DNA from 2 places in the Paenibacillus sp. EKM301P genome. Region 1 is predicted to be linked to the other one. Evidence: riboswitches for the same ligand, from Rfam matches in the RefSeq annotation. Region 1 holds a riboswitch; the other holds the start of a gene.
What was found. Region 1 has a riboswitch for FMN ahead of ribE (riboflavin synthase). Riboswitches for the same ligand answer to the same signal wherever they lie in the genome.

Region 2: linked by a shared signal. The riboswitch ahead of HFD99_RS06815 (DMT family transporter) and the one ahead of ribE (riboflavin synthase) in region 1 are both predicted to bind FMN.

The regions. Positions count from the first base shown of each region.
Region 1 is NZ_JAALFM010000001.1:193,199-196,843, forward strand. Features, by position in the region: gene ribH (6,7-dimethyl-8-ribityllumazine synthase) at 1-19, opposite strand, end outside; gene ribB (3,4-dihydroxy-2-butanone-4-phosphate synthase) at 50-733, opposite strand; gene ribE (riboflavin synthase) at 808-1,473, opposite strand; FMN riboswitch at 1,804-1,976, opposite strand; gene HFD99_RS00945 (IDEAL domain-containing protein) at 2,045-2,512, opposite strand; gene HFD99_RS00950 (thiamine pyrophosphate-dependent enzyme) at 2,732-3,645, opposite strand, start outside.
Region 2 is NZ_JAALFM010000002.1:288,659-292,303, forward strand. Features, by position in the region: gene HFD99_RS06805 (ABC transporter ATP-binding protein) at 1-788, shown strand, start outside; gene HFD99_RS06810 (ABC transporter permease) at 781-1,473, shown strand; FMN riboswitch at 1,598-1,742, shown strand; gene HFD99_RS06815 (DMT family transporter) at 1,914-2,861, shown strand; gene HFD99_RS06820 (methyl-accepting chemotaxis protein) at 3,088-3,645, shown strand, end outside.

The sequences.
Region 1 (3,645 bases):
CTTCCAGAAAACGTGCCATGCTTATCAACCTCTCTTTTTTTTGAATTATTTACAATGACAAACGACGACGGTAGTCGATTAAATGCTGAATGCTAATCAGCTTCAATTGATGTCGCTTGGCGATCACGACCAAATCAGGTAAGCGGGCCATCGAACCATCTTCCTTTATAATTTCGCAAATGACCCCGGCAGGCTTAAAGCCGCTGAGTCGGGCCAGATCGACAGCCGCTTCAGTATGACCGGCACGCTGCAAGACCCCACCATCGCGAGCAATTAGTGGGAACATGTGACCAGGTTTGCGAAAATCGCTTCCCGTGATTACTTCGTCGGCTAAGGCACGAACAGTCAAAGAGCGCTCAGCCGCTGAAATCCCCGTTGTTGTCTTCATATGATCTACCGATACCGTAAAGGCGGTACCGTGAAAATCTGTGTTTTGCTCTACCATAGGATGCAATTCCAATGCCTTGGCTCGGTGCTGTGTGATCGGCACACAGACCAATCCGCGACCTTCTGTAATCATGAAATTGATCACCTCGGGCGATGCTTTTTCAGCCAAAGCGATAAAGTCGCCTTCATTTTCCCGCTGTTCATCATCCACTACAATAACGACTTTGCCGTTCTTTAAATCCTCCAATGCTTCTTCGATGGAATCCAATCGAATCTCTTCGTCGTGGTGCAACTCATCCTGCTCCATGATGTTTGTCGTTGCACTTGTTTGGATGCCTCTATCCATAACCCTCTCCTCCTTATGTCTTGTGTCACGAATGCTCCTGAACCAATTTTTCTATTATTCTGTAACAGGCTGTATCAGGCAAAGCCGTGTTTCGCCAAATAGTCCAAACTAAGTGGGGCTTGATCGGCTCTCTCCATCGACGCTGAACCTCTGTAATGTAAAAGTTGCTCCACATATTTGCCCAATATATCGCATTCAATATTCACGGTATCTCCCTCACGTTTGGCTTGTAAGGCCGTTTCGGCTAAGGTGTGGGGGATAATAGATACAGCAAAGCTATTTCTCGTCCGCTGCGCGACTGTGAGGCTGATACCATCAATTGTAATTGACCCTTTGAGAAGAACATATTTAAATAATGCTTGATCAGAAGGCTCAACTTCGAACACTACCGCATTCTGCTCTGATGTCACTCCGCGAATCGTACCCGTCCCGTCCACATGTCCCTGTACGATATGTCCTCCGAATCTTCCACTCGCCGCCATCGCCCGCTCCAAATTGACTCGACTGCCGGATCTGAGTTCCCTTAGATTACTGCTGCGAAAAGTCTCAGGCATCACATCAACCTTAAAATCTTTAGTACCAATCTGTATTGCCGTCAGGCAAACACCATTCACCGAGACACTGTCGCCTATTTTCAAATCGCCTAATACCACAGAACCCGAAATCCCCAGCACCATCGCTTCACCACTTTTGGAAATACTTTGAATGCGACCCACTTCCTCGACCAATCCGGTAAACATGCTTTCACTCCTTTCCACTACATTTCAGTTTATCCCTAATTCATCAGCTGTAAGCGCAAATAACCCCCAGTCAGGATTCAATCCGTCATGGGGGTGATGAGAGTCACATATGTAGTATACAAGCGCAGTTCATACATGTATTAAAATGACATGAAATCATAGGTCTGCCAACAGAAAGCATGATGACAATACAGCCAATTACGCTCAGAACACTATCGAAAAGAAAGCTTAATAAAAGCTGTCGTCCGATGCTGTCCTACAACGAAATAAGCCGTACGAACTTTTACGTATGCTAAAAATTGGCACATGTCACGTCATGCACATGCGCTTCGTATCCTTCTCCCATCCAGACTATACTGTCGGTCCCGGAATTGCACCAGGTCCACCTTCTGCTGATTGTTCAGCATCCGGGTCACGGACTAAGCCATGCTGTGTTCTCAGAAGCGATTCACAAACATGTCATCACCGCCGGTGGGGAATTTCGCCCCGCCCCGAAGGATCTTGCTCTTATTTAATTGAATTAACATTAAACTTGTTACGTATATTAGCACCGACTTCTAAAAAAAGCAAGTTATCTAATCGAAGCTCCTGCTTTGCTTTTGACATATTGAGTGGAGAGTTCCTCAAACCAGGTTTTATCATTCATATGAAGCGCCAGGTCAATCAGATCGGCCAGTTCGTCGACTCCAAGCTGCGTATCATGATCAAAGGTAATGACAGCTGAAGCAACAGGTCCTCGCTCTCCCTCAGAACATGCTTCATAATCCAGTCTTACATCCACATGCCCATCAATAAACTCGCATTTTAGAAAATAAATAATTTCACACATTAAAATAGGGCGCACTTGTGTTTCTAACACGCAATCCATCACCTTGGCAGAATAATGCTGGTTCGTCAGCGTGAATTTGTGTTCTGTTGCCGCCAGCGATGCCCGTCCAAAATCATCCGTAAACTTGAGTTCCACTGGCGTGATGTTCATAACCTTGGGGATTTGCTTCTTTATAATTTCAATTATTTCAACTGTGTTCAGCTTAATCATTACCTGCACCTCATTGCATCTTAAAATTCAGAAGAAGACTTTATAACATACCTTCTATAGGCCTCCACTCCTATATCGGAAATCATTACCTGTTTTTTTATGCTTCAACCCATAAACGCAAAAAAAGATTCCTGGCGCAGCAAGCGCTAGGAATCTCAATCGAACCGGTGCCGAAACAGCGGCTAACAATGTTACACGATTATTATGCAAAAAACAGAATTATAACTCCGAAATTTCATGTTTCTTTTTCAGGATAGTCCAGCGACGCTCAATCTCCTGCTCAAAGGTAGCCAGCGTTGCTTCCTCTTTGAGAAGATGCTTCGTTTTACCCATTAATTTTAGCCATTCTGCGGCTGGAATCCGTTTTCCCTTGTCTTCCGGATTGTACGTAATCGTCGTGCTCCCTTGCTCGATTTCGTACAAAGGAAAGAAGCAAGACTCGACTGCGGCGCCCACGATGCTAGTACCCAATCTGTCTTCGGATTTCCAGTTGAGTGGGCAGGCGCACAAAATTTTACCATATGCCGTACCCACGTTGTTGGCGTACCATTGAGCCTTGGCGGCTTTGCGCAGCATATCCTGCGGATGACTTTCGGCTGCTGTAAAGGCATACGGGATGTTACAGGCGGCCATAATTTGCACAGTATCCTTATGATGCCCTTGTTTCCCTTTTTGCATTTTCCCTACACCCGACGTACTCGTCATATGCCCCATTGGAGTGGAGTACGATTGCTGAGAGCCTGTATTCATGTATCCCTCGTTATCATATTCCAGCATGATCAGTTTATGGTTACGCAGAGCCGCACCAATCGCAGAACCCATACCAATATCCATCCCGCCGTCACCACTGATCATGATAAAGGTCGGATCATCCGACATCTCAATTTCATTACGTCGCTTCATCTCCATGTAAGCTTCCAGCGCTCCTGAAAGGGTAGCGGCCCCGTTTTGAAAAAGATTATGGATCATCGGTTGCTTGTGTGATGTGTATGGGTACCCTGTCGTCACCACATATACGCAGCCAGTCTGGAACAGTACAACAATGTCGCCTTCAATCCCTTTAAAAAACAGTTCTAGTGCAGACAAGGCTCCACAACCAGGACAAGCCCCATGACCCGGAGTAAGACGGCGTG
Region 2 (3,645 bases), on a different contig from region 1:
TCATGAAAATGATTACCAACCTGCTCAAGCCGACATCGGGTGAGATTGAACTGTTCGGTGAAAAGCTAACGCCAAACTCTTATCATCTGCTCGGACGGATGGGTTCGATTATTGAATACCCAATTTTTTATGATAGACTGACGGCTCAGCAAAATCTCGAACTTCATTGTGAATACATGGGCTATTATAATAAACAGGCTGTCCGGGATGCGCTAGAATTAGTGAACTTGCGGAATGCGAGTGACAAGCCAGTAAAAGACTTTTCACTAGGAATGAAGCAGCGTCTCGGGATTGCCCGGGCCATTGCGACCAAGCCAGAGCTACTCATTTTGGATGAACCAATTAATGGTCTGGACCCAGTGGGAATTAAGGAAATTCGGCAGTTATTCCACATGTTATGCAAGGAATATGGGATGACGCTGCTCGTATCCAGTCATATTTTAGCGGAAATAGAGCAGATTGCGGATACAATAGGCGTGATTAATCACGGACGGCTGATTGAGGAAGTTTCGATGGAACAGGTACGGGATACCAATACAGAATACATCGAATTTACGACCAACGATTGTAAAAAAGCGGCCTACGTCCTCTCCCATCATCTGAGTCTGAATAATATAAAGGTACTCAATGAACAGAGTATACGTATTTACGATATGAGTGTACCGCAGAAGCAAATTACGAAAACGCTCATTTTAAATGATGTAGAAGTCGATTCCATTCATCAGAAAAGCAGTACGCTGGAAGACTACTTTTTACGTCTGTTACATGGAGGTGAGCCCCATGCTTAGATTAATACAGTTGGAGATGAAAAAGCTTCATCTGGCGGGTTATATCCGTTCAGCACTGATCGCCAACGCCTGTATTTTGGGGTTGCTCTGTATTATTGCGCTGGATAGCCAAAATGAAGGAGTACCCGAATTTACACAGTACGCTCAGCTTCTTGATCTCATGGACAATATGGTGAGAGCCACATTTATTGTATTTGCCTCCGTTCTGCTATGCCGTTTTATTGTAGGAGAATTTAAGTCCAAATCGATTACAATCTTGTTCATGTATCCGATTCATCGTCAAAAGCTGATGATCGCCAAACTCTTGATTGTGCTGCTGTTTACGTTCTTGTCTGTTGTTATATCGGAAATCATCATTACGGCTGCGATTCATTTGCTCAACCAGTTTGTCATGATTGTACCGGATAAGCTTACTCTTTCCATACTGGCCGAACAATCCGCGCGGACGCTAATCAATGCCGTGGCCGCCAGCTTTATGGGATTGGTTCCGCTGTATATGGGAATGCGAAGATACTCAGTACCCACGACTATTGTGACCTCAATTCTGGTTGTAGCCTTGCTTTTCTCCAATAATAACGGCGCTACACTTAGCTCCATTGCCCCCGTGCAAATCAGCTTCTCTGTGCTGGGAATGATTGTGGCTTATGCGGCAATTCGGCGCATTGAGTATAAGGATATTGCTTAGTAATATAGATTTTAGTGAAACGCTTTCAAAAAAAGATGAAAATCCTTGTTAGATATACACACATTTTTCACTGGACTTCATTCTAAAACAGGTATATCCTATAGGAGAAATTAAAAAACGGAATAAGGATCTTCGGGGTAGGGTGAGATTCCCAACCGGCGGTATGGCTCATGGAGCTAAGCCCGCGACTCTGTATCTGGCAACAGGATACGGACTGATTTGGTGAGATGCCAAAGCCGACGGTAAAGTCCGGATGGAAGAAGATCGAAGTATGAACATGCCGCAAAGTGAATGAATGCTGCGCTATAGTTTTTGCAGTAACTTCATTTAACTTGTATCAAACGGCAAGTTTATTTGATCAACCCCCGTCTTGCATGGCTTTCGCCATGGACGGGGGTTTTTGTGCCACCGGTCCTGTATTCGCAAGGAGCTAAATAAGTATGAGTCAATCATCAACTGTACTATCATCCAAAGGTTTTGATCGTAGCTCCCACATGAAAAGCGGTTTTTGGCTAGTCGCGATCGGAGCGGCCTTGTGGGGTGCAGACCCGCTGTTTCGTATTATTTTGTTAAAGTCATTCACCTCAGCACAAATCGTACTGATGGAGCATGTGCTGCTCTTTATCGCTCTGACGCCGATGCTGTGGAAGCATCGCGAGGAGCTCAAAACGATACGATTTCGTCAGGTTTTCGCTATTTTGTTCGTCTCGTGGGGCGGCTCGGCACTGGCCAGTGTGATTTTCACCATGGCACTCAGCAACGGTGATCTGAATGCAGTTCTTTTGCTTCAGAAGCTTCAGCCTTTGGTCGCCATTATTCTGGCCCGCGTTATATTGAAGGAAATGCTACCGCGTCATTTTGGAATATTAATTGTCATCGCTCTGTTCGGAACGTATCTTCTAACCTTCGGTTGGTCGCTTCCCTTTGGGCATGTTCATGATTTTGTTCACATTGGTAGTCTGCTCGCACTAGGTGCAGCGGTTCTGTGGGGCGGTTCGACCGTTATGGGTAGCTACTTGCTTCGTTCGATGAAATATGAGACAGTAACCTCCCTCCGCTTCATGGTGGCGCTCCCTCTGCTCATTGTTCTCACCTCGGTGGAGCATGCTCCGTGGAATATGCCTACAGGTACATGGGCGGGCGCAGCTGTAATGATCAACTTGCTGCTGCAAGCATTGCTTCCGGGTCTTCTCAGTTTATTACTGTATTACAAAGGCTTAAGTACAACCAAAGCTTCTTATGCTACGATGGCAGAATTGAGCTTCCCCATGGTTGGTGTCGTAATTAACTGGATCGCTTTCCAGCAAATCGTTACCGTAGCGCAATTGACTGGTTTTATGCTGATCTGGATTACACTCTTTATGATTTCTCGTCAGCAGAAAAATTAATAGCTTAATCTTCTTTCATGCTCATCCAAGCCAAATCGTGAAGATGCTTTTGCATCTCTGATTTGGCTTTTTATGTATTCATATTCATATTAACATTAGTTCCTAAGACCTATTTTTTCAAAAAAAGTGTACTATTCCTTGTTTTTAAAGAATACATCTATAAAATTAGTCGATTTATGTCGAATAAAACTATGTAGTGATCATCTGACACAGAGGAGAAAAAACTATGACTAAAGCAAAACAAACAGTTCCGTGGTGGAACAGGTTTCTCAAGCAGTTTTATTTAATGAGGACAAAATTAATAATATCTTTTTTGGCTGTGTTATTGATTCCAAGCGTACTTATTGGATACTTTTCTTACCAGGGGGCCACGACACAGCTCAGTCAGCAGATGGCTGCTTCCGTAAACACGAATCTGTATCTGATCCGAAGCAATGTTAATCAGTATGTAGCACCGATTATAAAAGACGTAGACGTGCTTACCAGTGAGATCGAATCTGATTCCATTGGTTCCAACCAAGAAGCACTTCAGAAAAAGTTGGACGTCATCGTCAAAGCTCATCCTGAGTTAGATGCCGCGCTCCTTGGCAATATGGAAGGACAATATATCCGTTCTCCGATAAAAAAGGAGGCTGATTATGATCCTAGGGAGAGAAAATGGTACAAAAACGCAATGCTACATAAGGGCAAGGTATTCGTCGGCGTTCCAGTTGCCAGCGTTACGACAGGAAACTTAGTGGTTAATGTATCGGCAACGCTCAAGGACGGTGAAGGAGCTGTTGCA